One region of the Proteus penneri genome, then DNA from elsewhere that is predicted to be linked to it. Evidence: predicted binding sites of a transcription regulator. Region 1 holds the regulator's gene; each other region holds the start of a gene.

Region 1 (10,538 bases):
TTTGTGCTGTACGTGAAGAGATTGAAGCGCTTCGCCACTCTCCCTCATCCGCAATTGTTTCTAATATATAGTCAGAAATTTGGCCCAATGGTGAATGTTTTTCTCCTGTAATAGCAATGATTTTGGCCCCCTGTTTTTTAGCCACAGAGGCTGCAACTAACATGTCTTTCCTTTTACCACTATAAGAAATTACAATCTGTAAATCCTTTGGACTTAACATTTGAGCAACAGATATTTGTACATGATGATCTGTTTCAATCAGCGTTGTTATTCCTATTTTTTGCAATTTATAACTTAGATCTCTCGCAACTAACCCTGAGCCACCAATACCGATAATTTGAACACGTTGTGCTTCATCAATAAGCTGAACGACTTTTTCAAAATGAAGGTAATTAATTTGACGAGTCGTATCACAAATTGAATTACTTTTCTCTTGAGCGAGTTTCTGTGCAATAACAACTAAGCTATCATCAGCGTCTATTTGGTTATGTAATATATTAGGGTTGGTTCCTGAGTTCGCATTTTTCCTGCCAAGATCTTCACTGATTGCAAGTTTCAAAGAAGGAAAACCTTTAAATCCTATTTTTTGGCTAAATTTAACAATTGCCGATTGACTCACCCCCATAATTTGAGCAAGTTGTTGTGATGAAAGAGTCACTGTTTTTTCCGGATTGTCTAAAATATAGTCCGCTATTTTGCGCTGATTTGTAGCCATACCTGGCTTTATCCAGGCAATTTTTGTTAATGTTGGCATAATGACAATATCCACTTCGAGTTCTATATAATTATATCTGGAATAGTTCTTAGTACAGCGTTTACTACCTAAAAAATTAAATTTTCAGAATAAAATCAATTAAAAATAGAAAATAAACAATCATAAAGTATAGGGGAAATTACCTTATTATTAGAATACTTATTTTTATAATAGTTTTATAATTATCTTTTCAATCCAATCTATGTTTATCGAACCCAGCTTTTATAATACTTAATTTACTTTCTTCTTTGTTTTAAATAATAATTTATTCTTTTAGGTCAATAGGACGATATAGGCTTATTCTATTTACATTTAATTATTTATTATTTTCAAATAGTTTCATTAAGTTAACAACAATTAAAAAACGTAAACGTAATATAAAATATTTTAAAAGAAAACCACCAAAAAAGAATAAATAATTCTCTATAAAATAGTTATTTTTTCATTTTAATGATGTAAAGAATGAAAAATAAAAAATCAAGTCGTTAAATAATAACGATCTGTATAGCGACTAAAAATGAGTCATCTATTTATATAAAGTAGTATTTTAACATGAATAATTGTGTCAGTGGGCGATCGTAGATCGCTCTTTTTATAGAGAAATACTCTTTTTTTAACACATATCAAAAGATATCATTTCAACCAATCTTAAAAAAACATCATTTACATCAAAAAAGGTTTATTAGTTATTGATTTTAAATTATTTTATTAACTTATTCTATCCAGATCAACGGCACACAGAGCGCCGTTAATAATCCCATTGAGATATTGAAAATAAACCAAGCGCGTCGGCTTTGTAAAAATAGGCTAATTAATGTTCCGCCTAATATCCAAACAATACCCGCAACGAAATTAACAATGACCATAACAATACTAATAGTAATAACCGAGCTAAAATAAGCATCGCCCGATAAACTGAAGCTTCCTACTGCACCTAATCCCATCATCCACGCTTTTGGATTTAGAAATTGCAATAATCCACCCTGAAACCAACTTACTGCCTGCAAGGTTTTTGCTGGAATATCTAAACGCTGATAAGATGATGCTGCGGTTTTCCAAGCAAGCCAAAGCAAATACGCACTCCCAACTATCTTCAATCCGACATGCAGAGCAGGATAAATTATCAATAAAGTGGCAACACCAAATGCAGAGCTCAATAAAACGCATTGCATACCTAGCATAATGCCGGCCATTAGTTTTAACGAGCCTTTGAAGCCTACATTTGCCCCTGATGAGGTAAGCAGTAAGTTGTTTGGTCCAGGTGTTATCGCGGCAATAAACAGGAAAATAGTTAAGGAAAAAATAAGGCTAATTGTCATGATAAAGACTCAAAAATGTGACAGGCGTTTTATTTTCACCGAAAATAGCAGTATGTTATTTAGCAAACAAGTGTTAATTCATTTTGATAGACGGAAAATATGTCTCAATACTTTAATCCAATGCGTTGGGCTAAAAATCCACATTTACAGACACTCTTACCGAGAATTATACGTAGGACGCCACAACTGACGCCACATTGGCAACGACTCAATCTTCCAGATAACGATTTTGTTGATTTAGCGTGGAGTGAAGATCCGACAACAGCACTCAATAAACCGCGCTTAGTCATCTTTCATGGCTTAGAAGGCGGATTTAATAGTCCTTATGCTCACGGCATGTTAACCGCAGCAAAAGAGAGAGGCTGGCTAGGCGTTGTGATGCACTTTAGAGGATGTAGTGGTGAACCCAATAGACAAAACCGTATTTATCACTCAGGTGAAACGGAAGATGCTCGCTACTTCTTAAATTGGTTGAAAAAGGAATTTGGTGAACAACCAACAGCCGCGGTTGGCTATTCTCTTGGTGGAAATATGCTTGCCTATTATCTTGCAGAAAGTGGCGAAAATGCCGTTGTAGATGCAGCCGTTATTGTCTCTGCACCATTAATGCTAGAACCTTGCTCAACAAAAATTGAACATGGCTTTTCTCGTTTTTATCAATGGTATCTGTTAAAAGAACTCAAAAATAACGCAACACGAAAACTTATTCGTTATCCAGAATCCTTACCAATCAGCTTATTAACGATAAAATCCATCAAAAAACTACGCCAGTTTGACGATCTTATTACATCTAAAATTCACGGATTTAAAGATGCGTTAGATTATTATCGCCAATGCAGTGCATTACCTTTATTAAATAAAATAAAGAAAACTACACTTATCATTCATGCTAAAGATGATCCATTTATGTCTGCGGATGTTATTCCTGATGTCAGAACACTCCCCAACAACATTGAATATCAACTTACAGAATTTGGTGGGCATGTGGGATTTGTTGGTGGAAAACTCTCAAAACCTGTGATGTGGCTTGAAAGCCGAATACCTGACTGGTTATCCGCTTATTTGGAGAAAACCCAATGATAATTCCTTGGAATGAGCTTTCCGCAGAGACACTTGATAATCTTATTGAAAGTTTTGTTTTACGAGAAGGCACTGATTATGGTATCCAAGAGAAAACGCTTGAACAAAAAGTCGCCGACGTAAAAAAACAACTTAAATCGGGTGAGGTCGTGTTGGTTTGGTCTGAACTTCATGAGAGCGTTAATATTATGCCAGCATCGCAGTTTCGCTCTGGTTAGTTATTCAAAGCAAACAATGCATCGCCATCAATAAGGGCCAACCTTATTTAGCAAAAGGATAACCTATGTCAATCAAGCATCCTATCATCGCAGTGACTGGCTCGAGTGGTGCAGGAACTACCACAACAAGCCAAGCTTTTCGTAAAATATTCCAACAACTCAATGCAAATGCCGCATTAATTGATGGAGATAGTTTCCATCGCTATACCCGTCCCGAAATGGATATGGCGATAAGGAAAGCGAGAGAACAAGGTAGACATATCAGTTATTTTGGCCCTGAAGCAAATGATTTTAGCCTACTGAGCAAGACATTAAGTCAATATAGTGATACAGGACAAGGTCAATCCCGCAAATATCTACACTCTTATGATGAAGCAACACCTTACAATCAATTACCAGGAACATTTACCCCTTGGGAACCCTTAGCCAATAATACTGATGTTCTCTTTTATGAAGGATTACATGGTGGCGTTGTTACTAACGAACATAATGTAGCTCAACATGTTGATTTATTAGTCGGAGTTGTTCCTATCGTAAACCTAGAGTGGATACAAAAGCTTATTAGAGACACCACTGAAAGGGGACACTCGCAAGAAGCGGTAAGAGATTCGGTTGTACGCTCAATGGATGATTATATTAGCTACATTATTCCTCAATTCTCGCGCACTCACATTAATTTCCAACGAGTCCCAACTGTTGATACTTCAAACCCTTTTTCTGCCAAAGCAATTCCCACTCTTGATGAAAGCTTTATTGTTATTCGTTTTCGAGGCTTAACCGATATTGATTTTCCCTATTTACTTGCGATGCTGCATGGCTCATTTATGTCGACAATAAACACAATTGTTGTACCGGGAGGGAAATTAGGATTAGCGATGGAATTAATTATGGCGCCATTAGTCAAAAAATTATTAAATGGCGAAAAGATAAGTTAACCAAAATAAAAATTATCTCTATAAAAATAATATCCCATTAATTAAGGGATATTATTTTTCAAATTAAACTTTATTTTAAAATATCAAATTTAGTCAGCGTTTTTTATTTCAAATGAATGCGTAATATTGGCTGCTTTTCCTAACATTAAAGAAACAGAACAATATTTTTCTGCAGATAATTGAACAGCTCGTTCTACGATTTTATCCGTTAATTCCTTACCTGAAACAATAAAATGTAAATTGATATCAGTAAATAAACGAGGAGCTTCTTCGCGTCGTTCTGATGTTAATTTTACTTCACAATCAGTCACTTGGTGACGACCTTTTCGTAAAATGCTTACAACATCAATAGCGCTACACCCACCCGCAGCAATTAATACCATTTCCATTGGGCTTGGGGCTTTATCTCCTGAATTCCCATCCATCATAATTTGATGGCCAGATGAAGATTCGCCGACAAAAGATAAATCTTCAACCCACTTAACTCTCGCTTCCATTTATTTTCCCCCTAAAGATGACAGAAACTAAAAGAGTACATTCTCATAATTCAACTAGCAATTAGCAAATAGGTTTATTATGCTGACTGCGTAAAACGAGACTTAATGCACTAATTGTGTTAAAAACAATATCTGCTTGATGATAGTGGTTAAGATCAATGCATTATTTTCTCATTTATTATAATCTACTCCATATTAACTTACCGTGTTCTCAGGAAGTTAATAGGTCAAGATAGGATTTTTAAGCACGCTGTCTCAAAAGGGAGCCTATCCGTTTTGAAAGGCTGCATTTAACGTACAGAGGATAACGCGAATGGTTCTCGGCAAGCCGCAAACAGACCCGACTCTTGAATGGTTTTTGTCACACTGCCATATTCACAAATATCCATCCAAGAGCACGCTGATCCACCAAGGTGAGAAAGCGGAAACACTTTATTATATTGTTAAAGGTTCCGTGGCTGTTCTTATTAAAGATGAAGAAGGAAAAGAAATGATCCTCTCCTACCTAAATCAGGGGGATTTCATCGGTGAACTTGGATTATTTGAAGAAGATCAAGAACGTAGTGCATGGGTTAGAGCAAAAACAGCCTGTGAAGTAGCAGAAATTTCCTATAAAAAATTCCGCCAATTAATTCAGGTTAACCCTGATATTCTGATGCGCCTTTCTGCTCAAATGGCGAACAGATTACAAACGACATCAGAAAAAGTAGGCAACCTTGCTTTCTTAGATGTAACAGGTCGTATTGCACAAACCTTATTAAACTTAGCAAAACAACCCGATGCAATGACGCATCCTGATGGCATGCAAATTAAAATTACACGTCAGGAAATCGGTCAAATCGTTGGTTGTTCACGCGAAACTGTAGGCCGTATTCTGAAAATGTTAGAAGATCAAAATCTGATCTCTGCACACGGTAAAACTATCGTCGTTTACGGGACTCGCTAAGTTTCCCAGCCCGAACAAACAATAGCCCGATACAAAGGGCTATTGATAACAAATCTGTATAAACCCCATTCTTGCGATGGGGTTTATAATAATGCCTACCCTTTTACAAACTCCGCAATAGCCGCTTTTAATGCCGCCATTCCTTCTTGTAGCTCTTCTTGAGTAATAATTAATGATGGTGTAAAACGCATCACATTCGCTCCTGCGTTTAACATCATTAAACCATGTTTGGCAGCAAGGCCGAGTAACTCTTTGGCTTTACCTTCATATTGTGGTGCCAATTGCGCACCAATCAGTAAACCTTGCCCACGGATTTGCGAAAAGACATTGTACGTTTGATTGATTACCGCCAGCTCATCTACAATCCATTGATAGCGCTTTTCAACCCCCTCAAGTACTTCAGGTGTATTAATCAAATCAAATGCGACATTGCCCACTGCACAAGCTAATGGATTACCACCATAAGTTGTGCCATGAGTCCCTACGCCCATTACAGAAGCTATTTCATCTGTTGTTAACATCGCACTGAGTGGAAAACCACTTCCTAGCGCTTTTGCAGTGGTAATAATATCAGGTGTCACATCATAGTTCATATAGGCGAAGAGCTTACCTGTACGGCCCATACCTGTCTGTACTTCATCAAGAACAAGCAGAGCTTGGTGCTTATCACACAATGCACGTAACCCTCTCATAAACTCAGATGTTGCAGCTGTTACGCCACCTTCACCTTGAACTGGCTCTAAAACAATGGCGCAAGTGTGATCATCTATTACTGCTTTAACAGCATCTAAATCATTAAAAGGAACATGTACGATATCGGCAGGTTTTGGGCCAAATCCATCGGCATATTTAGGTTGTCCACCAACAGATACTGTAAACAACGTTCTACCATGAAATGCATGGTGAAAAGCAATAATTTTAGTTTTATAAGGACTATGGCGAGTGATGGCATAATGGCGAGCCAATTTAAATGCTGCTTCATTCGCTTCTGCGCCTGAATTGGCAAAAAAGACACGTTCTGCAAATGTGTTATCTATTAATTTTTGAGCTAAACATAATGCAGGTTCATTAGTAAAAATATTACTAACATGCCAAAGTTTTTCACTTTGTTCTTTCAAGGCTTGGTTTAGAGCCGGATGAGCATGCCCCAATGCTAAAACAGCAATACCACCAGCAAAATCAATATACGATTTTCCTTGCTGATCCCAAACACGACTCCCCACCCCTTTTACAGGAATAAATTCTGCGGGTGAATAAATTGGCAACATTACTTGATCGTAAGTTGCCCTGTTAATGCTTTGCGTTGTCATTACCCCACCTGATCGTTATTCATGTTCAATATGAAAATATAATCACTAAATATGAATAAAAAATCAAATGTGGTTTTGTATAAAAAGACGTTATTTCGCTATTTAAATGCTATCCATTTAATATTTAAGGAAATTATTTAACAGCTCATGTCCTTGTTCACTTAAAATACTTTCAGGGTGAAATTGAACTCCTTCAATTGGCAGAGTACGATGACGAATTCCCATAATTTCATCAACATTTCCATCATGCTGGCTCCATGCCGTCACTTCAAAAGGTACAGGCAATGTTGTCGCATCAATCACTAAAGAGTGGTAACGCGTCACACTTAAAGGTCGATTAAGTCCTTTAAAAACACCTTGTTGATTATGATGTATTAATGAATTTTTACCATGCATCACTTCTCGCGCTCTGACAACCGACGCACCAAAAGCTTGCCCTATTGCTTGATGTCCAAGACAAACGCCAAGAATAGGAATTTCACCGGCAAACCGCTGTATAGCCTCAAGAGAGATCCCAGCTTCATCAGGAGTACAAGGTCCTGGCGAGATCACTAGATGTGCTGGCATCATCTTTTCTATCTCTTTAAGTCCGATCTCATCGTTACGCTTAACAACAACCTCAGCACCCAATTCACAGAAATACTGATAGAGGTTGTAAGTAAACGAGTCGTAATTATCAATAAGTAACAGCATATTAGCCTATCCGACTGATTTTCTTATCATTATCTATTTTATTACTATTTTAAAGCGAGTGTAGATTTGCCAAAATAGCTCGTTGTTTAACCGACTTGGGTACAACAAAGCCGATTATCATAGCACAGGTATAAAATATGAATAGTAAGCAAGAAAACCTGCTGGTTTATTGCGCAATAACAAGAATGACGGTAATTGATGATGAATAGAGTGATTAATAGTGTAATGAATACTTATTGCAGGAGATCACACGAAAAAAAGAAGGATAAAAATATTTTTTTCGTACTAAAAACCCCGGAATGAAAACATTCATTCCGGTTTATATGCTTTCTATCTTATTAGAATAAGTAAATATCCTATCCTAATAATGCGTTTATTGTTTTACAACTTCCGCAGATAAAATAGTGACCGTTTTTACTGGCACATTTTGGTAAGGTCCAATATTCCGAGTAGGCGTTTGTGAAATTTTATCAACGACATCCATTCCTTTCACAACTTTACCAAAGACAGCATAGCCAAAATCACGTTGGCCATGATCTAAAAATGCATTATCAGCCACATTAATAAAGAACTGGCTGGTTGCACTGTCTTTATCTGACGTGCGCGCCATGGCAATAGAGCCTTTTACATTACGTAATCCATTGTCGGCTTCATTTTTAATTGGTGCTCTGGTTTGTTTTTGCTGTAAATCAGCAGTAAAACCACCACCTTGAACCATAAAACCAGGAATAACACGATGAAAAGTGGTGCCGTTATAGTATCCATCTTCGACATACTGAATAAAATTTTTCGTTGTTATTGGGGCTTTTTTATTATCCAGTGATATTTCAATATTGCCTTCAGAGGTGACTAATTTAACGAAGGTTTCTCCCGTTGCCATTGCAAAAGTCGCTGTTGTTAAAGTGCAAGCGGTAACGAAGGTGACAAGAAAACGTTTTAACATGCAGGGATCCTTTACTTTAATAGTCTACAACTTACTTAATATGCAGCGATTCTAATTCGCTGAGGTAAATAGTGCCAATCATTTACCTTTATTTACGCTCAATAAGTCTAATTACGCTATAGCGGAGTAAATTTTAATTTTTAATCGCTGTTATAAGTCATTAAATTGCGCCAAAATAGAGCAAATAGATATTTTAGATATTCATTTTCATGCAAAATTGAAATGAGTATGCATGAAAAGCCGCATTATTTCAGAGAGGTTTATACCATAATGACCCAATTTAATTACCAAAAAGCACATTTCATCATCAGTGCACCTGATATCCGCCATTTACCACCAGATTCAGGAATTGAAATTGCCTTTGCGGGTCGCTCTAATGCCGGTAAATCCAGTGCTTTAAATGCGTTAACCCAACAAAACGGATTAGCCAGAACCAGTAAAACGCCAGGCCGTACGCAATTAATCAACCTTTTTCAAATTGAAGAAGGTTTACGCTTAGTTGATTTACCTGGCTATGGTTACGCCCAAGTTCCTGAAGAAATGAAGCGTAAATGGCAACGCTCTTTAGGTGAATACCTACAAAAAAGAGAGTGCTTAAAAGGTGTAGTTATTTTAATGGATATTCGTCATCCATTAAAAGATCTCGATATGCAAATGATTGACTGGGCTGTTGGCTCAGAGCTTCCGACTCTCGTTTTACTGACTAAAGCAGATAAACTAGCATCAGGCGCGCGTAAAAAGCAGCTCATGAGCGTACGTGAAGAGCTAGCAAATAAAGTAGGTGATATCCGCGTAGAATATTTTTCATCATTGAAAAAAATTGGCATTGATAAACTACGTAACACGCTTAATGAATGGTTTTCAGACAAAGAAGAAGCACCTGTAAACGACAATAACGTTTAATCTCTTCTTCCCACCCAAAACTGACTGATCTTTTATTGATTAGGGGAAAATCACCTTTCCCCTTTCACTTCTAGCACAAACCACTTCAGCAAATTTTAGGCAAAAAAATGCCCCAGCCGAAATAAAGTCGACTGGGGCAGCTAATATTCAGCTAAATCCGATTACGTGAAGTAAAAGGTCTGAAAGATAGAACATCTTACCTCTGTACCCTACGAGAGATAATGTACTCTATTTTATTGGTTAATAAAAGCCCTTTTGTAATTTTTTTTCACAGGCAGACACGATTCAGCTATGCATTTATGTATTCAAATCATAAATAAATGTAGTTTAATTACATAATTATGAGACTTTAATCACTCGCATGAATATGATTAAAAATAGAACAAATCACACAAAAGGTGCGGTTTCTCCTTAATGATTTTGTGATACGCTTACCGCGAGACCGTAGTAAATATGTAATTAGCGATAAAATGAGGTATCCATGGCTGTATTACCGCTCCTGCGTTTTCCCGATGAGCGTCTGCGCAGAGTCGCAGTACCAGTGGAAAAAGTAGATGACGAAATACGCACATTAATCGATGACATGATTGAAACCATGTATGCAGAACGAGGTATTGGCTTAGCAGCACCTCAGGTTAATGTATCTAAACGCATTGTTGTAATTGATGTTTCTGAAAACCGAGATCAACCGATTGCACTTATTAATCCTGAAATTATCAGCACTGAAGATGAAGTGATGGATATGATGGATGGGTGTCTATCTATTCCAGATTCTTTTGCCCCAACAGAACGTTACCGCTTCTTAAAGGTGAGAGCATTAGATAGAAATGGTGATGAAATTGAACTTGAAGCCTCTGATTTGTTTGCAGGCTGTATTCAACATGAGTTAGACCATCTTGATGGTAAACTCTTTATTGACCATTTATCTCCGTTAAAACGT
Region 2 (10,538 bases), 410 kb from region 1:
TTAAATTTCTCAACATTCTGACGTAAACCTTCTAAGGTGACATCATTAATTGCCAGCGGATTACTGCTAAAATCATATTCTAAGAAGAAGATAATCGGCCAACCAACAGCTGCATCAACGTGAACATGGGGCTTAACAGGGATCTCAAATTCTTCACATAAGCGATCACGTAATTCACAAACCCCTTTCACATCATCCACACCAAAGGTGTCTGTTGTTCCTGTGGTTAACATGATAGTGGGTACTTTGCATTTAACAGTAAAGCACGCTCTTAATTCACGCTCTAGGTGTTCTAAATTAATGGTGTTATCTTCAGACACTTTAATACGGATAGTTTTGTTATCAACATCAACACCTAATAAGGCCAGGTTAGTCATATTTGAATAGTGACCACCTTGGGAGTTAATGATGCGATAATCTTGATCTGCTGCCATGCCTAAATGTTTAGAATTAGGCATAGACTTGCGTAATCCAAAGAGATAACCATATAAGTTACACATGGTGCCACCTTGAGTGAACACACCTGAGGCAACTTCAGGATCGTAACCAACCAATTTAGCGACTTTTTTTATCGTCACTTTCTCTAACGCATCAGCAACACCAGAATATTCGCAATACACCATGTTAGGGTTGCCCATTAACCCTAAGATTGAACCATAAACCCCCGGATCACTTGGCATTGCAATTACGTTTTCAACAGCTAATGGATTTTCCCAGTTTTTACACAGTGTTGAAACTAACATCAGTAGTTCATTAGGATCATTTTCTGGGTAATTAATGTTTTGTTGGATTTGCGTATCCGTCATTAGACGTTCAAATAGTTGTTGCCCATTTGAGTAACGTTGTAATTGGTCATTATCGTTAGAAGTTGTTTTTCTAAACTGTGTAATCGATTGGATTGTTTTATCCTGAAATATCGGCCAATACTTCGGATCTCGGCTGAAAAAGTGAGTAATAACGTCGTGGTATTTCTTCTCAAATTCCGCATTCAGAATGTTAGCAGAAGATAGACCTAATAAATCTTGATTTTTCACTATATTCTCCAAATAGAAACCGAAAATAACTTAATTGAACAGTATAGCAATACTATACATTTTCTAATTAATTTAGTTAGTACTTCATGTGATCGCATAGGCTCTACTCACAACCACACAAAACAAAATATTTTATTCAATATCAATAAGATATTGATATTCGGAAAGTTAAATTTACAGATATTATTATTTCATATATATGCTTATGTGACTGACATCACAATGAAAATTAAGCTACAAACAAAAATAATCACCCGAAATACTATTAACTATTTGAAATATAATCAAAATACAATAATAACCAGCTAACTATATGATATTATTGGAGTCTCTATTTAATTAATTGTATTAATCTGTTATTTCCGCAATTAGTACAGCTAAAATTACATTAAGTTTAGTTACCACCAATAAAATCAAACGAAATCACTATAATATTTTCCATAATCAGCTAATTAATTATAATTTTAACTATTATTAGGTATAAAGTATGGGTTAAGGCTAAAACGGAAGGTAGTCAATAATGAAAATATAAAAAAGAAAATAATCATAGAGAATAATTCTACAAATAACGAAAATATTGGTTGAAAACAAAAGACAGTCACCCTGCTAAATAATCAGAATATTTACTCTACATATTTTGCTTCTTTTGCCGATACTTAAAGTAATAAAGTAGGTAATTAACGGAGAAGACAATATGAAAGCACGTATCGCTATTGCTGCTGTATTCGTATTATTATCCGCAAGTGTCTATGCTGAAGAATTTACCTGCCAACTTGAAAATGGTAAGTATGTCAGCGTGTTCGTTGAACATGGAAAGCCACCTGTTTATCGCTATGGCACACTTGCAAAAACAGAGATCACACTACCTGTTCCTCAGCAACCCAATAATAATGTCTTTTATGGGCATCAAATGTTTGTTGCTGGCGCATCGACTTATATTCGATTTAAGAATGGAAATTACAGCTACATTGTTTATGACGGTGAAGGTAGAGGATGGAACTTTAACGGTATAATTGTTTATAAAGACAATAACATTATCAGTAAAAAAGAGTGCAAACAGCCATTAACACCCAGCTTAGATAATTTAAAAAATTACTCAATTAAAATGGACCCTTATTTAGAAACCTATATTTATGCTCCTTAATTTCTAATTTAATTAAACATATATACATAAAAAAACCCAATTCTTAAATTGGGTTTTTAGTATCTTTAAGCAACGAGATGTATTGATTAGTCTTCTAATAACAGAACAGATTCTAATGCAATTTCAATCATTTCGTTAAAGGTAGTTTGACGCTCTTCTGCTGTAGTTTGTGTACCTTTTTTGATGTGGTCAGATACGGTACAGATGGTCAATGCTTTTGCGCCGTATTCCGCTGCAACACCGTAGATACCTGCAGCTTCCATTTCAACACCTAAGATGCCGTATTTTTCCATTACATCAAACATTTCTGGATCTGGAGAGTAGAACAGATCAGCAGAGAAGATATTACCAACGCGAACTTTAATGTCTTTCGCTTTTGCTGCATCAACAGCATTCTGAACTAATTGATAATCAGCAATAGCGGCAAAATCTTGGCCTTTGAAACGCAGGCGGTTAACTTTAGAGTCTGTACATGCGCCCATACCAATAACAACATCACGCAGTTCAACATCTGGTAATACTGCACCACATGAACCCACACGGATGATAACTTTCACGCCGAAATCTGTAATTAATTCTTTTGCGTAAATTGAGCAGGAAGGAATACCCATACCGTGGCCCATAACAGAAACTTTACGGCCTTTATACGTACCTGTAAAACCTAACATACCACGAACATTGTTTACTTGACGGACGTCTTGTAAAAAAGTTTCAGCGATGTATTTAGCACGAAGCGGGTCGCCCGGCATTAAAACGACATCAGCAAAATCGCCCATTTCTGCGTTAATATGAGGGGTAGCCATAATTCTTCCTTTTAATTGATCTTTTTACTATTCAAATATCATTCGGTAGGCATATTACTATACCTACCGAAGTTAAATTAAAACATTGCCTTACCATAGTCGACCGGAGATAAACCGAAGTATTTCACAACAGTCTGACCGATATCAGCGAAAGTTTCACGGTGCCCCAATGAACCCGGTTTAACTTTTGGACCATAAACAAGAACAGGAATGTGTTCACGAGTATGATCAGAACCAGGCCAAGTTGGGTCGCAACCATGGTCTGCTGTTAAGATAAGAATGTCATCTTCTTTAACCAGTTCCATTAATTCTGGTAAACGACGGTCGAATAACTCAAGTGCTTCACCATAACCCACAACATCACGACGGTGGCCGTAAGAGGAGTCAAAATCAACAAAGTTGGTGAATACAATTGTGTTATCGCCCGCAAGTTTCATTTCTTCAAGTGTTGCATCAAACAGCGCATCAATACCTGTTGCTTTCACTTTTTTAGTGATACCTACGTTTGCGTAGATATCAGCAATTTTACCAATAGAAACAACATGGCCTTGTTTTTCATCAACCAGTTTTTTCAACATTGTTGGTGCTGGTGGCTCTACGGCTAAATCATGACGATTACCTGTACGGGCGAAGTTACCCGGCTTGTCACCGATAAATGGACGCGCAATAACACGACCAATGTTGTAATCACCTTTGTTTAGTTCATCACGAGCAATTTCACACAGCTCATACAATTTATCTAAACCGTAAGTTTCTTCATGACATGCAATTTGGAATACAGAGTCGGCTGAGGTATAGAAAATCGGCTTACCCGTTTTCATATGCTCTTCACCCAGTTCATCCAAAATCACTGTACCAGATGCGTGACAGTTACCTAAGTATCCTGGTAATTTTGCACGTTTAACGATGTTTTCTAGCAGTTCTTGTGGGAATGAGTTTTTCAGTTCTTTGAAGTATCCCCAATCAAACAGAACAGGCACACCCGCAATTTCCCAGTGGCCTGACGGAGTATCTTTACCAGAAGAGATTTCACTGGCATAACCATAAGCACCGATAATATCTGCATTTTTATCTAAACCGACAGGGAATTTGCCTGTTGATTCTTCCGCAGCTTTACCTAGACCTAAGCGGCAAAGATTAGGTAAATGGAGAGGACCTTTACGACCGTCTCTATCTGCTTTACCGTCAGCAAACGCTTGTGCGATATGCCCTAAAGTGTCTGAACCTTGGTCACCGAATTTCTCCGCATCACCGGCAGCGCCGATACCGAAGGAATCTAATACCATGATATGTACACGTTTCATAATTCTCTCTCCTGTGTCATTCTCCGTAGACCACGGATATGTCACTGATAAATCGTAATTGAGTTCTTATTCGCTGATTTGGCGGTACACCATTGGTGAAGCTTCGCGTTTGCTGTCACCAATTACCATCGCTTTACGGACTTCAGCCGCAGCTTCTTGCCATGATTTTTCACTGTTCGCATGGATCATCGCTAACGGAGTGTCTGTATTGATTTCAGCACCAAGCGCTACGATGTCGCTTAATCCCACACTATAATCAATTGCATCAGTGGCTTTACGACGACCACCACCTAATGTCACAACAGACATACCTAATGCACGTGTATCCATTTCTGTGATAAACCCAGCTTTCTCAGCAAATACAGGTTTACTTAATACCGCAATTGGCAGGTATTTATTGTAGTTTTCAACAAAATCAGATGGGCCTTTCTGTGCTGCAACCATTCGACCAAAGACTTCTGCCGCTTTACCGTTATCCAACACATCTTGTAGTTTTTGACGAGCTTGTTGACGATCATCCGCTAAACGGCCTGATACTAACATTTCAACACACAGCGCCATAGTGACTTCAAATAGACGAGGGTTACGGTATTCACCTGTTAAGAATTGAACTGCTTCACGAACTTCAACCGCATTACCTGCGCTTGAAGCTAGAACTTCATTCATATCCGTTAACAGTGCCGTAGTTTGACAGCCTGCGCCATTTGCTACTTGGACAATTGACTCAGCCAGCTCTTCAGACTTCTGATAAGTCGGCATAAAGGCACCAGAGCCCACTTTAACATCCATCACTAATGCATCTAAACCTTCAGCTAATTTTTTACCTAGAATAGAGGCTGTGATAAGCGGGATTGAATCAACTGTAGCAGTAATATCACGGGTAGCATAAAAGCGTTTATCAGCAGGTGCTAATGAATTAGTCTGTCCGATAATAGCAACACCCACGTTACGAATAATATCGCGGAATTTTTCATCATCAGGGAAGATATCGAAACCTGGAATTGCTTCGAGTTTATCTAATGTTCCACCTGTATGACCTAATCCACGACCTGAAATCATAGGAACATAACCGCCACACGCGGCAACCATTGGCCCTAACATCAGGGATGTAACATCACCTACACCACCTGTTGAGTGTTTATCAACAATTGGGCCGTTTAAATTTAGGCTTTTCCAGTTCAGTACTGTACCGGAATCACGCATAGCTAATGTCAGAGCAACACGCTCAGGCATCGTCATATCGTGGAAATAAATAGTCATTGCTAATGCAGCAATTTGACCTTCAGAAACAGTATTATCTCTGACGCCATTAATGAAAAAACGAATTTCTTCCTCTGTTAAAGGATGACCATCACGTTTTTTACGAATAATCTCTTGGGCAAGAAACACTGCAACCTCCTGGTTTTATAGCATTGATAACGCCCACAATAAAATGTGGACGTATTACACGAATGGATTAGTAACCACTAGACGATTTTTGCTCGCCATGACCTAAAGTGGCTAGTAAATTACCTAACAAGCTTGATGCGCCAAAACGGAAGTGACGAGCATCAACCCAGTTGTCACCCATAATGCGTTTAGCCAATGCAAGGTATTGGGCAGCTTCTTCAGCGGTACGTACACCACCAGCCGGTTTAAAACCAACTTCTTTGCCAACGCCCATATCGTGGATCACTTGGATCATTAACTCAGCGCTTTCCAGTGTTGCATTTACAGGTACTTTACCTGTGGAGGTTTTAATAAAGTCTGCACCTGCTTTGATGGAAATTTCAGATGCTTTACGGATAAGCGCTGGATCTTTCAGCTCACCCGTTTCAATAATGACTTTCAGTAAAGCGCCTGCTTTTGCACAAGCTTCTTTACATGCTTTAACGATATCAAAACCGATTTGCTCGTTACCAGCCATAAATGCACGGTAAGGGAAAACTACGTCAACCTCATCTGCGCCATAAGCTAATGCCGCGTTGGTTTCTGCTAATGCGATATCTAAATCATCATTACCATGAGGGAAGTTAGTTACGGTTGCGATACGAACGTCAGGAGTACCTTGTTCGCGTAACACTTTACGTGCTAACGGAATAAAACGTGGGTAGATACAAATAGCAGCAGTATTGCCTTCTGGGCTTTTAGCTTGATGACATAATGCTGTCACTTTTGCATCAGTGTCATCATCATTTAATGTAGTTAAATCCATCAAAGACAGCGCAAGGCGCGCTGCAGCGGTTAAATCTGTCATAAAACTCTCCAACGATGTTTCTCAAGCCCTCTTGGGCGTACGCTTAAGGTTAGCGATTAAATTTGTTGGCGAGCGGACTTGGTTCCTTGAAGATGTTGTTGCAGCTTAATACCACAACGACAGCTGAGCTCCCTCTCACCGCGCTATGCTCACTTCGGCGACCCGTCATTGAGCTTTCGCCATTCCATGAAGTTTCAGCACATCTTATTTGAACACGCTAAGGAACAATTAGATGTGCTTTTCGTCACACTAATTAAATGCAACTTGCAATATATAACATAAAAATGTGATAAATATCACAGTTAAGTCGTTTTCTGGTTTAATGTTACTCGAATAGCGCCTTTAAGTCGTCTTTATAACGCAAAAAAAGCGTGAGCAATATAAAATGATATCGTTATTAACCCTATTCAATACAAATTGCGAAATATCTCTCACAATAAAAGTAGTTAACATTACAGCAGAAAACAAACATAAAAGAGCAGATAGGCAAAACCCATCTGCTCTGCACAATAAAAATTAATTAAGCAACAACGGCCATTGCTGTTAATGCAAAGAAGAATCCTGCAATCGTTGCACTCATTAAGTTAGAGAGTGTACCTGCAAGTACTGCTTTCATACCTAAACGAGCCACATCTTGACGACGATTTGGTGCCATTCCACCTAAACCACCTAACAAAACAGCTACGGAAGAAAGGTTAGCAAAACCACACAGTGCAAAGGAGATAATAACCTTCGTTTGATCAGATAACACCATCAGTCCAGAGCTCGCAACAAGCGCATCCTCTTTGAGGTATTTACTAAATTCAGAGTAAGCATAGAACTCATTGATAACAATTTTTTGTCCAATAAATGAGCCTGCAATGGTCGCTTCACTCCAAGGCACGCCAATTAGGAAGGCAATAGGTGCAAACACCCAACCAAACACGAGTTCTAATGAGAAATTCTCATAACCAAACCAGCCACCAATACCACCGAGGATACCATTAACTAATGCAATCAATGCAACGAAAGCAAGTAACATGGCACCGACGTTAAGGGCAAGCTGTAAACCTGAAGAGGCACCTGCAGCTGCAGCATCGATAATATTGGCGGGTTTTTCGTCGTCTGCCATTTTATCAAGCGCATCTTTTTGATCATCTGGTGTTTCTGTTTCAGGGATCAATAATTTAGCAAAGAGTAAACCACCAGGAGCCGCCATAAAGGAAGCCGTAATCAGGTACTCCAACGGTACGCCCATGCTAGCGTATCCAGCAAGCACAGAACCCGCAACAGAGGCTAAACCACCACACATAACAGCAAAGAGCTCAGAGGTTGTCATTCTTGCAATATAAGGGCGAACAACAAGCGGTGCTTCTGTTTGTCCAACAAAAATATTTGCAGTTGCAGACATCGATTCTGTTCGTGATGTACCTAGTACTTTTTGTAAACCACCACCAAGAATTTTGATGACGATTTGCATAATGCCAAGGTAATACAACACTGCAATTAGTGAAGAGAAAAACACAATAACAGGCAGTACGCGTAGGGCGAATACGAAACCGCCACCACCAAATAATTCGAACATTTTATCTGATACTAAGCCCGCAAAGAGGAAGCTCATCCCATTATTGCCGTAATCAATAACATTCTTAACGCCATCAGAAATCGCAAGAAGTACCTCGCGACCACCGTCGGAATAAAGAACAAATGCACCTAAGCCAATCTGAATAAGGAATGCGCCACCAACTGTACGTAGTCTAATTGCACGTCGATTGCTGGAAAACAGAACGGCTATCAATATTAATGTTGCCATTCCGACCAAGCTCATAATGAGTTGCATTGAAGGATCCCTGTTCACATAAAAATTTAATGGATTATCAATAATGCCCTTGCCAGAGCTTATTGACTCTTTTTTGCCAGATAATTATACCTAGTCTAAGAAAAGAACCCTCAACATCCATCACAAATAGGGTCTGAAAAAAGTAACAAAAAAGTCACAAATGAGAAGTTGATCACACAAAAAGAGGGGAAAACCGCATTATTGAATAGGCAGAATAGAGAGAAAACATCATCCGATTAACAAACCATGTATTCAATTTTAACCAGTAAAGTTAAATTCAATTCAACAACTAGATATTATCTTTTAACCGAAATAATTGTAGGCTATTAAAATAGAGTTGCTGTGCAATTACCTCAGAGGGTTCTTGACGTAGTTCACAGAGTTGAGAAAAAACATATTGAATTCGTTCTGGGCGATTGGGTTCACCTTGAAAACCGCTCACAGGCATATCGGGCGCATCTGTTTCTAGTAATAGCGATTCAAGCGGCAATGAAGCCATTGCTCGACGGGTCTTTTGTGCTCGCTCATAAGTAATGGTTCCACCAACGCCAATAAAATAGCCTTGTTGAATAAACTTTTCAGCTTGTTGCTGGCTTCCTGCAAAACCGTGTACAACTCCTTTACGAGGAACATCATAACGACGTAACAAGGCACTTAACTTATCGTGAGTTTTTCGTGAGTGTAAAATAACGGGTAAATCAAACTTAGCCGCTAATTTAAGTTGTGCAATTAAAAAGCGCTCCTGCTTTTCTGGTTGCGGGTTATCCATATAGTCATCAAGCCCGATTTCTCCGATAGCAACACAACGAGGTTCTATTTTTAATTTCTGTTCTAATTCAATGAGATGTTGTTCTGTATGCGCTTCAATATATAAAGGATGTAATCCTAATGCACTATATAATTGAGGATATTCATTTGATAACTCAGTCACCACATCAAAATTCCAGCGAGCAACTGCAGGAATAATGATTTTTTTTACTTGCGCTTGATGTGCTAAAGATAAGCTATTTGCAATATCATTATAAAAAACCGGAAAATCAAAATGACAGTGAGTATCAATAAATTTATTCATTCTTAAACCTGCCTTACATCAGGGTGCACACTTCTTGTTCCTTGTTGAATAATTGAAGCATCCTCCGCTTTATCCGCCTTTGCTTCTTGCTCAAATAGGCTAAAGATTTTTTTATCATGCTGTTTGAATTTTTTCTTAGAAAAATGCTGACCTATTGTCGCTAAAAAATAGCGTCCACAACGTCTACCCACATGATAATCATGATTTAATGCACTTAAACGACTTCCTAATGCACTCGATTGTAACGTCGTTGGTGGATAGATTTCGATAACAACAACATCTTCTGGAGGCGATTGAATAAATTTAAGTGTTTCGGTATAGGTTTCGATATGGACTTGAGCCATCGCCATAAAACGTTGTAAACGGCTATTTTCAAACCATTTTCCCATACGATCGACCCATTCTGTTGTGTATTGATATTCAGAAGGTACCGTGCGCACAACAACAATAGTACGACAACCACGTCGATAAGCTTCTCTCACTGGAATAGCATCGCTGATACCACCATCATGATAAACAACATCATGAAATAAGACCCCATTACGATAAAAAGCAGGGATAGCACTGGACGCTTTGATTATCTCAAGCCAAGTCAGTTCATCGGGTTGAAAATAATTGGCCTGAAAATTATCAGAACGACTTGCCACCATATAAAATTCGCGCCCCGTATCAAACCGCCGTAGTGCTGTTGGTATATCAAGAGGCATTTCTTTGGCTGTCGTGTCTATATACCAATCAAGATCGAGTAAATTGCCGCCACGGACAAAACGAATGGGATTGAAGAATTGATTATTGGTTGTATAGCGATTAATAATTTTACGTGCATATCCACGCTGACCACAGGCAAAAGCAGACAAATTTTGTGCTCCCGCAGACACCCCAAGTAAAACATCAAAGGGATCAAATCGTGATCGCATAAATTCATCAAGGACACCCGCAGTAAAGATCCCGCGTTGACCTCCGCCCTCACAAACTAAAGCAACTTTACCTTGTGGTAGTGAGGATTGAAATTCGAGTGCAGTAATATTATTTAATGTGACAGGTATATACTTCCCCATAATGTCTCCTTAATACAACTTAACAAAGGATACCCGCACATTTTTTTGACGTCATTCTTTTTCCGTAC
Region 3 (10,538 bases), 1.6 Mb from region 1:
TTGGCTCATTATAGCTATGTTTTGCATTATCACCGCTTAATAATAAATATTGGATCTTACCACTGTTATAGGCATTAACTGCGCCTTGGATGCGATATTGATAAAATTGATTAATGTAACCGCTGGTATAATATTTTGATGTGCCTAACACCATACCCACTTTTTTAGCGGGCAATGTATCCACATCTTCAAAGATATAAGGATTAGTTTTCCAGCCAATCCAACGATCGCAGGCAATCAAGATGACTGCAAGCAACATAAAAAGTGTGAGAAAGAGATAAATGAGGCGTTTTAGCATGTCCTTGCCTTAATGACGCAAATAAAGAATGACTTTCATAATGCGTAAGGCTACTTGAGCAGGAATAGGGAAGCAAGAAAAAAGCGCCTCATATTAAGTAATGACGCGCTTTTCAGAATGGTACTTAGTGTTTCAAGCTATTTAGAACGAGGTTCTTTTGTAAATACGGTACTCTGGTGACCAATAGTTACGTTCAATGGCTTCTTCTAATGCTGAATCAGACGTTACAGTCGCAACACCTTGTACTTGTGCTTCTTTGGCAACTTGTTTTGCGATATAACGCGAAACTTGCTGAATATCAGCCAGTAAAGGTAACAGAGAACCATCGCCCTCTTTTGCCATTGGTGAGCAATCTGCTAATGCACGACTTGCAACCATTAACATGGCATCAGTCACACGTTTCGCACCACAGGCAATAACACCTAACCCAATGCCTGGGAAGATATAAGAGTTATTACATTGTGCAATTGGATACTCTTTATCTTTGTATTTAACGGGGGCAAATGGACTACCTGTTGCCACTAAAGCTTGTCCATCAGTCCAATTGATAATATCTTCAGGGCGCGCTTCTACTCGCGAAGTTGGGTTAGATAATGGCATCACGATAGGGCGTTCACAGTGTTTGTGCATTTCACGAATAATTTCTTCAGTGAATAAACCTGCTTGTCCTGAAACACCAATCAAAATAGTTGGTTTTGCATTCTTAACCACTTCTAACAGTGAAATCGCATCGCTTGTGGTTTCCCAATTAGCAATGGTTTCGCTTTTTTGGATAAGTTTGCTTTGGAAATCCAGTAAATTTGGCAGTTTGTCTGTTAATAAGCCGAAACGGTCAACCATAAAGATACGTTCACGTGCTTGCTCATCGCTTAAACCTTCGGATTTCATTTGGGCAATAATTTGCTCAGCAATACCACAACCCGCAGAACCGGCACCTAAGAAAGTGACTGTTTGGTCTTTTAATTGGCGACCTGCAGCACGACTTGCTGCAATTAGGCTACCTAAGGTAACAGATGCAGTGCCTTGAATATCATCGTTAAAGCAACATAGCTCATCACGGTAACGGTTTAATAAAGGCATCGCATTTTTTTGTGCGAAATCTTCAAATTGCAGTAAAACATTTGGCCAGCGACGTTTAACAGCTTGAATAAATTCATCAACGAACTCGTTATATTCATCACCTGTAATGCGAGGATGACGCCATCCCATATACAGAGGATCGTTTAAACGTTGTGGATTATTAGTACCAACATCAAGTACAACAGGCAGTGTGTACGCTGGGCTAATACCACCACACGCGGTATATAAAGAGAGTTTACCGATAGGTATACCCATACCGCCGATACCTTGGTCACCTAGACCAAGAATACGTTCGCCATCTGTTACAACAATGACTTTTACGTTTTGTTTAGTGGCGTTTTGTAGCATATCGTCGATATTGGCGCGGTTAGGGTAAGAGATAAATAAACCGCGAGCACGACGATAAATATCAGAGAAATGTTCACAAGCTTCACCTACTGTTGGTGTATAAATGATTGGCATCATTTCAGTTAGGTGAGATTCCAATAGACGATAAAACAGGGTTTCATTGGTATCTTGGATATTTCGCAGGTAAATATGTTTATCGTTATCGTTTTTGAAATCAAGATATTGGCGATAAGCGCGTTCAACCTGTTCTTCGATGGTTTCAACTGCTTCAGGCAGTAAACCATGTAAGTTAAAGGTGCTGCGTTCTTCTTCGCTGAAAGCACTACCTTTATTTAACAGGGGAAATTCTAGCAGGATTGGACCTGCATACGGGATGTAGAGAGGGCGTTTACTTTCGTGTTCCAGTTCCATGAAAAATACTCTTGTAAGGCAGTTAGTCACATGACAATTGTAGATCCTACAAAATAATAAAAATATGTACAGCTTATGTTATTTTTTTATGATTTTTATGCTTAGAAATGAGAGATAGATACAGTTGTTACAACTTTTTCTGGTAAGCATCAGCAAAATTTACATGCTGATGCTTTTTTAGGAGAGATTTTTAGAGGAATAAGTTAAAATTTTTTACAAAGTGATGCGTTGCATCTGGCGACAACCTAAAGCTGTTAATGTGGCTTGAGTTGCATCCCATTGCGTTAAAATTGTTTCTGCTTTTTCAATTAAGACGGCAGATTCAATTTCCATCACACTCTCACCTGCCATATTTAATAAAATCAATGCGGCTTGTAATGGCGGTAAGCTTGGGTTAAATGCGGCATTTTCTGCGTAGCTACCTTGGAAAATTTTGCCATTTTTCATTTGAACAGCAATTCCACTGTGAGACTCACTATAAGGTGCATGACTACGATTGGTGGCTTGTAGCGCCTGTTGTGCTAATTCACTATGGTTATCAATTTCGTAACCGTGATTAACTTTATCCATTAATAAAGAGGTGATATTGAGATCCTTTGGACCAAAGCTATCAGGTAAATAATCTCCCAATGTCGCCACTTTTCTACCCGGTAATTGGATTTGAATATGGGTGCCACTGTTGAGTTCGTTCATAAACTGGCGACAATGACCACAAGGTGTATAGTTAACGGTGATTGAAATTAAGCGAGATTCACCACGTAGCCATGCGTGAGTTACCGCACTTTGTTCAGCATGAACAGTTTGTTGTAGTGGGGCGCCAGCAAATTCCATATTGGCACCGAAGTAGAGATTACCACTTTCCCCACGTGAAATAGCACCAACATTGAAATGAGATATCGGTGTCACTGCACAAGCGGCAGCGACGGGTAAAAGTGCGAGAGCTAAGGCATCATCATTACATTGTAATTGTGTTTTTATGGCATTGACCTGTTCTGCCGTGAACATTGCAGGGAATTCATCCTGCTCAAGATAAGGAGCAAGTGCTTGTTGCAACTGAGGGGATAAATCTGACCAAACTGCCTGAAAACGAGTATGCATACATGAGTCTCCCATTAATCTTTCTGTATTATAAGATTCTAGGCATCTTTACCTATTTTTATATGTGATGAAAATCATATTTTCAATGAAACAATTGCAACAAATTCATTAATTGAGAGATGTATCTCAAATTTATAGTAAAAATCCCCGAAATAAATTTAATTAAATCGGGGATTTAGGAATAGAGGGTAAGAAAGATATTAGCTATAAAGATGTAAAATAATAGGGAAGATAAACGGAGCAAGTAAAGAGGTAATAATCCCGCATGTCATTAATGCCAATGAACTGTAAGCCCCCTCAATATAATCGACTTCTGCCGCTCTTGCTGTTCCCACTGCGTGCGAAACAGTGCCCATAGCCAAACCACGAGAGGCGTGAGTAGGAATACGCAGTAGCTTAAATAATGTATGACCAAAAATGGCACCTAAAATACCTACTGCAATAACACATGCAGCACTGATTGCAGGAATACCACCTATGGAGTCCGCGACAGCCATTGCTATTGGGGTTGTCACTGATTTAGGTAAGATTGATGCGGCAATTTCAGGTGTTGCACCTGCCCATAAAGCAATGGCTGTGCCACTGACCATCGCAGCAATACTACCAATAAAGCAAATACTGATTAATGATTTCCACTGTGCGCGAATTTGGTGTAATTGCTGATAAAGCGGTATAGCTAAAGCAACAACGGCGGGTTGCAGTAAGTCATTTAAAATTCGACTGCCTGCGAAATAATTTTCGTAAGGTACCTTAGTTATTAACAAAATAGGTATAATTACTATAATAGCAATTAGCAGTGGATTTAAAATAGGCAAATTAAATCGGGCCGCCAGCTTACGAGCTAAGTAAAAAATAAAAATACTTAAAGGAAGTGACCACCAAATATTCATCAACATAGCTAACATTTTTTCTTCTCACTTAACGCTTTATCATCGTCTTTCTCTTTTGTTTCAACAATATCTTCAACTTGGTCTGGTTTCGAACCCACGATAACGCGCTCACGATGAACATAGTGTGAGCAATATGCAACGAGTGCCATAACACCAAAGGTACTCACGACGCAGGCTAAAACGATGGGGAAAAGTTGCTGACTTAATAAATCATAATAGTTCATTACACCGACACCGATAGGGATAAAGAGTAATGACATATTTTTTAAGAGGATATTTGCACCGGGTTTAACCCAACGCACAGGGATAAGCTGAAAAGCAAGTAAACCAAAGAGGATCAGTAAGCCAACAATACTGCCTGGAACCGCGAAGGGTAGAAGGGCTGAAATAAGATTACCAGCAAAGAGACAAAGATAAAGTACCAAAAAAGATCGTAAATAGTGCCAAAGTGTAATCTGCAATCGTGCCCGTTTAGATTTCATAAGTAAGTGTCCCAAATCAACTAACAGAATTATCATACACCGATTTTGAAAGTGTGCTATGGATCACAATAAAAAAAAGGCGGGGCTCTAATAGAACCCCGCCTTTTATTCGTTTGGCAAATGAATTTTGGTTGTTATTTCACTTGCTGACCCGGTTTTGCACCAGAATCTGGGCTAAGTAAGAAGATATCTTTATCGCCAGGACCTGCTGCCATTACCATGCCTTCTGAAATACCAAAACGCATTTTACGAGGTGCTAAGTTTGCTACCATTACCGTTAAGCGACCTTCTAACACTTTAGGATCTGGGTATGCTGTACGAATACCGGAAAATACTTGGCGAGTTTCTCCACCTAAGTCCAAAATTAATTTCAGCAGTTTGTCTGAACCTTCAACAAAATCGGCTTGTTTAATTTCAGCGATACGCATATCGATTTTCGCAAAATCATCAAATTTGATGGTTTCTTGAATTGGAGCATCTGCTAATGGGCCTGTTACTTCTTTTACAGGCGCAATGGTGCTTTTTGATGCTTCAACCATTGCATTGGCTTTATCCATTTCAATGCGGTTAAACAACGCTTTGAATTTAGTGATCTCTTGACCTAATAGCGGTTGTTCAAGTGCATCCCATGTTAATTGAGTTTGCAAAAATGCTTCTGAACGTTCTGTTAGTGATGGTAAAACGGGTTTCAGGTACGTCATCAACACACGGAATAGGTTAATTCCCATGGTACAGATTGCTTGTAACTGAGCGTCTTGACCTTCTTGTTTTGCCACTACCCAAGGTGCTTTTTCGTCAATATAACGGTTCGCTTCATCAGCTAATGCCATAATTTCACGAACAGCTTTACCAAATTCACGATTTTCAAATGACTGTGCGATAGTTTCTTTCATATCAACAAAGTGTTGATAAAGTTTAGCATCATCTAAAGAATCAGCTAATTTGCCATCAAAACGCTTGCTGATAAAACCAGCGGTACGTGATGCAAGGTTAACGACTTTATTTACGATGTCGCTATTAACACGTTGAACAAAGTCTTCTAAGTTTAGGTCAATATCGTCAATGCGTGATGAAAGTTTTGCAGCATAGTAATAACGTAGACAATCAGCATCAAAATGATCAAGATAAGCACGCGCTGTAATAAAGGTGCCACGAGATTTTGACATTTTGGCGCCATTTACAGTGACATAACCGTGAACAAACAGGTTTGTCGGCTTGCGATATTCACTGCCTTCTAACATTGCTGGCCAGAATAAGCTGTGGAAATAGACGATATCTTTACCAATAAAGTGGTAAAGGTCAGCTTTGCTGTCTTTATTCCAAAACTCGTCAAAACTTAAATCGCCACGTTTTTCACATAAGTTTAAGAATGAACTCATGTAGCCGATCGGTGCATCTAACCATACATAGAAATATTTACCCGGTGCATCTGGAATTTCGAAACCGAAATAAGGTGCATCACGAGTGATATCCCACTGTTGTAAACCGCTGTCAAACCACTCTTGCATTTTATTTGCCACTTGCTCTTGTAGCGCGCCAGAGCGGATCCACTCTTGTAACATGTTGCTAAATGCAGGTAAGTCGAAGAAATAGTGTTCAGTTTCACGCATAACAGGCGTTGAACCTGATACAACAGAACGCGGATTAATTAATTCTGTTGGACTGTAGGTTGAGCCGCAAACTTCACAGTTATCACCATATTGGTCTTGCGCTTTACATTTAGGGCAAGTGCCTTTTACAAAGCGGTCAGGCAAAAACATGCCTTTTTCTTCATCATAAAGCTGAGAAATAGTTTTACTTTTGATGTGACCATTTTTTTTCAGTGCAAGATAAATTTTAGTTGATAATTGGCGACTCTCTTCACTGTGTGTAGAGTGATAATTGTCGTAACTGATATTGAAACCAGCAAAATCCTGCTGATGCTCTTTGCTCATTTCTTCAATCATGGCTTCTGGCGTGATACCCAGTTGTTGGGCTTTCAGCATAATAGGTGTGCCGTGAGCATCGTCAGCGCAGATGAAATGAACTTCTTTGCCGCGCATTCGTTGATAACGGACCCAGATATCTGCCTGAATATGTTCAAGGATATGACCGAGATGAATTGAACCGTTAGCATAAGGTAACGCGCAGGTTACCAATAATTTATTCGCGACGTGAGACATAGTAAGGATCTTACTTCCATAAAATTAATAAAAGGGACTTTGATGGTAACCGATCCGTCATGATGTCGCTAGGGCAATAATGGAGTTTTTGCAAGAGAAATTTCAGTTGGCAAATTGAGGTAAGGCATTATCGTAGTCATCTACTATCTGATATGATAGATACACTCATATATTTAATAAATAATGAAAACGAGAGGAGCCGGGATGAGTGATAAATCCCCCGAGCAGACCACCCCTGAGATTCTGAACGAAAAAGTTTCAGGTGTCTTGTCTACTTTTGAACACCCAACATTGAAACGTAATCTGCTTTCTCTAAAAGCATTACACCAATGTGCGATGATTGACGATGTTCTTCATATCGAGTTAGTGATGCCGTTTGTTTGGAAAAAACCTTTCCAAACCCTAATTGAAGAAAAGACAGCCGAACTTCGCAACATCACTGGTGCAAAAGCCATTGAATGGAAACTCAAGCATAATATTTCCACCTTACGTCGTGCAAATGATCTGCCTGGCGTTAATGGTGTGCGTAATATTCTTGCAGTGAGCTCTGGTAAAGGTGGCGTTGGTAAATCAAGTACAGCAGTTAACCTTGCATTAGCTCTTGCACAAGAAGGCGCTAAAGTCGGTATTCTTGATGCTGATATTTATGGACCGTCTATTCCTAATATGTTAGGGACCACGATGGAGCGTCCAACGTCTCCTGATGGACAACATATGGCGCCAATTATGGCGTATGGATTAGCGTCTAACTCTATCGGTTATTTAGTGACTGATGATAATGCGATGGTATGGCGTGGTCCTATGGCGAGCAAAGCATTAATGCAAATGCTCCAAGATACGTTGTGGCCTGACTTGGATTATCTGGTTATCGATATGCCACCAGGAACAGGCGATATCCAATTAACCTTATCTCAAAATATCCCTGTAACTGCTGCGGTTGTGGTAACAACACCACAAGATATCGCGCTGGTGGATGCAATGAAAGGGATTGTCATGTTTAAGAAAGTCAATGTACCTGTATTAGGTATTATTGAAAACATGAGTGCACATATTTGTAGTAACTGTGGTCACCTTGAACCTATCTTTGGTACTGGTGGTGCCGCTAAATTGGCAGAGAAGTATCATTGTCAATTATTAGGTCAAGTTCCTCTTCATATCTCTTTACGTGAAGACCTAGACCGCGGGCAACCAACAGTGATGCGTGATCCAGAAGGTGAGTTTGCGGATATTTATCGCGAAATCGCGTCTACCGTATCTTCTCAAATGTATTGGGATGGTGATGCAATTCCAACGGAAATTTCTTTCCGCGCAGTGTAATCACAGTAGAATAATGTCTGAAATTATTTGCTGATTAAAATGGAGAGTCATTTGGCTTTCCATTTTTTACAGGTGATTTCCGGCTGTTTTTGATAAAAAACAAATAGATTTCTGGTTTTACGCTGGAACCAGAGTGATTTCAAAACTATAATCTGCGCTAGCGTAATATTTACATATTATTACGTTATCCCTCTTTTTATTTCAAACCAGGTTTTTTGATTATGGCTGACACAGCACATCAGTGCACAATTGTAGGTATCGCTGGAGCCTCTGCTTCGGGTAAAAGTCTTATTGCAAGCACACTTTACCGTGAGTTAAGAGCGCAAGTAGGTGATCATAATATCGGGGTGATACCAGAAGATTGTTATTATCGTGACCAAAGTGATTTAACAATGGAAGAACGATATAAGGTCAATTATGACCACCCAAATTCGATGGATCATGCACTTTTATACCAGCATTTGTGCGCATTAAAAGCAGGAAATGCCATCGAACTCCCTCAGTATGACTACGTTGCTCATACACGCAAAACAGAATCCATTTCTTTTCAACCTAAAAAAGTGATTATCATTGAAGGCATTTTGTTATTAACAGATAAACGCCTGCGTGAAGAGATGGATTTCTCTATCTTTGTTGATACCCCATTAGATATTTGCTTAATGCGCAGGATTAAACGAGATGTGAATGAACGTGGACGTAGCTTAGACTCAGTCATTGAACAATATAATAAAACCGTTCGTCCTATGTTCTTCCAGTTTATTGAACCTTCTAAACAATATGCCGATATTATTGTACCTAGAGGGGGGAAAAACCGCGTTGCGATTGATATTCTGAAAGCAAAAATTGGGCAATTCTGCGAATAATAGATTCATTTTTAGGCAGCTTTCATGCATGATGAAACTGCCTGTTTAACTTGAAGAAGGAAATAAAATGCGATTATGCGACCGTGATATTATTCAGTGGCTGGATGAAGGTAAGTTAGTCATTGAACCCCGCCCGCCTGTCGAGCGAATTAACGGCGCAACAGCAGATGTTTGCTTGGGAAATCAATTTCGTGTTTTCCAAGGTCATACTGCAGCTTATATTGATTTGAGTGGCCCTAAGGCTGAAGTGAATGCTGCGCTAGAGCGTGTAATGAGTGATGAAATAGTTTTGCCTGAAGGTGAAGCATTCTTTCTACATCCTGGTGAATTGGCGTTAGCAGTGACACTTGAGTCAGTCACTTTGCCTGATAATGTTGTTGGATGGTTAGATGGACGCTCATCATTAGCACGCTTAGGCTTGATGGTGCACGTTACTGCACATCGTATTGATCCTGGTTGGCATGGGCAAATCGTATTAGAATTCTTTAATTCAGGTAAACTGCCTCTTGCATTAAGACCGGGTATGGTGATTGGTGCATTAAGTTTTGAACCTATGTCGGGTTCTGCTGATAGACCTTATAATCGTCGTCAAGATGCAAAATATAAAAATCAACAAGGTGCAGTTGGTAGTCGGATTAGTGAAGATTAACTATCTTTATAATCATCATTATCATGTTCACTAAACGGGTAATTATATGAAAAGGTTTTTGACAACACTGGCTATTTTGCTTGTGGTTATTTTGGCAGGCTTGACAGCGTTAGTTTTACTCATTAACCCGAATGATTTCCGTGGGTACCTTATTGAAAGGGTTGAGAAACAAAGCGGTTACAAACTCACATTACAAGATGATATGCGTTGGCATGTGTGGCCAAAATTAAGCATTATCAGTGGTAAAATGTCATTGACAGCACCTGGCGCTGAAATGCCTTTGGTCACAGCAGATAATATGCGTCTTGATGTTGAGTTATTGCCGCTACTTTCTCATCAACTTGAAGTAAAAGAAGTTATGCTTAAAGGTGCCGTGGTTCGCCAAACACCTGAAAGTAAGGCAATTCCTAAAATATTACCACCGTCTACTCCTCGAGATATTTCTCGTCAAGTGATTGAACCTAAAACCAATAATTGGCAGTTGAATATCGCCAAAGTGAATATTTCAGATAGCTTAATTATTTGGCAAATGAAAGATGGCGAGCAGCTTAATTTACGTGATATTAACCTATCGTTGAAAACAGACGAGAAAAAACAAGTTAGTCTTGAAATGAGCACGAAAGTGAATCGTGACCGTCGTGAGATCACGCTAAATATTGCCGCTGATGCAGATATGAAAAGCTATCCTTACCAAGTTTCAGGTAATATCACACAGTTAGATTACGCTTTATCGGGAGTTGGGATCCCTGAAAATGGAATTGCAGGAAGTTTAACTTCAGATTTTCATATCCAAAATGAAGGTGTGAGAAAAATCTCACTTAATAACCTAAATCTCACTGCTAATGACAGTCAATTACAAGGTAGTGTCAGTGCGGAGTTTGCAAATAAAACACGTTATCAGGTTGATTTAAAAGGTGAACAATTAAATTTAAATACCTTG

Evidence for each region. Region 1 encodes CRP, which controls carbon source genes, mostly activating them, when cyclic AMP is high. Its sites were predicted from a motif close to ATGTGANNNNNNTCACAT; they were not measured.
Region 2: a site for CRP is predicted at 6,754-6,771, ahead of deoC (deoxyribose-phosphate aldolase). Genes of this name have one in related genera too.
Region 3: a site for CRP is predicted at 3,298-3,315, ahead of cdd (cytidine deaminase). Genes of this name have one in related genera too.

The regions. Positions count from the first base shown of each region.
Region 1 covers NZ_CP059690.1:3,190,893-3,201,430, forward strand. Annotated here, with positions in the region: gene H1225_RS14350 (SIS domain-containing protein) at 1-754, opposite strand, end outside; gene H1225_RS14355 (LysE family translocator) at 1,468-2,073, opposite strand; gene H1225_RS14360 (hydrolase) at 2,173-3,153, shown strand; gene H1225_RS14365 (YheU family protein) at 3,150-3,371, shown strand; gene H1225_RS14370 (phosphoribulokinase) at 3,437-4,306, shown strand; gene H1225_RS14375 (OsmC family protein) at 4,396-4,803, opposite strand; gene crp (cAMP-activated global transcriptional regulator CRP) at 5,117-5,749, shown strand; gene argD (bifunctional acetylornithine/succinyldiaminopimelate transaminase) at 5,845-7,059, opposite strand; gene H1225_RS14390 (aminodeoxychorismate synthase component II) at 7,177-7,752, opposite strand; gene ppiA (peptidylprolyl isomerase A) at 8,126-8,695, opposite strand; gene yihA (ribosome biogenesis GTP-binding protein YihA/YsxC) at 8,966-9,598, shown strand; gene spfP (small protein SpfP) at 9,746-9,793, opposite strand; gene def (peptide deformylase) at 10,080-10,538, shown strand, end outside.
Region 2 covers NZ_CP059690.1:2,783,658-2,794,195, forward strand. Annotated here, with positions in the region: gene H1225_RS12605 (pyridoxal phosphate-dependent decarboxylase family protein) at 1-1,034, opposite strand, end outside; gene H1225_RS12610 (hypothetical protein) at 1,729-2,178, shown strand; gene deoD (purine-nucleoside phosphorylase) at 2,265-2,981, opposite strand; gene deoB (phosphopentomutase) at 3,059-4,285, opposite strand; gene deoA (thymidine phosphorylase) at 4,352-5,674, opposite strand; gene deoC (deoxyribose-phosphate aldolase) at 5,742-6,521, opposite strand; gene H1225_RS12635 (NupC/NupG family nucleoside CNT transporter) at 7,042-8,340, opposite strand; gene H1225_RS12640 (TatD family hydrolase) at 8,630-9,412, opposite strand; gene H1225_RS12645 (patatin-like phospholipase family protein) at 9,415-10,470, opposite strand.
Region 3 covers NZ_CP059690.1:784,213-794,750, forward strand. Annotated here, with positions in the region: gene sanA (outer membrane permeability protein SanA) at 1-298, opposite strand, end outside; gene H1225_RS03435 (NAD-dependent malic enzyme) at 440-2,137, opposite strand; gene cdd (cytidine deaminase) at 2,351-3,235, opposite strand; gene H1225_RS03445 (CidB/LrgB family autolysis modulator) at 3,436-4,131, opposite strand; gene H1225_RS03450 (CidA/LrgA family protein) at 4,134-4,607, opposite strand; gene metG (methionine--tRNA ligase) at 4,742-6,769, opposite strand; gene apbC (iron-sulfur cluster carrier protein ApbC) at 6,974-8,086, shown strand; gene udk (uridine kinase) at 8,308-8,949, shown strand; gene dcd (dCTP deaminase) at 9,017-9,598, shown strand; gene asmA (outer membrane assembly protein AsmA) at 9,645-10,538, shown strand, end outside.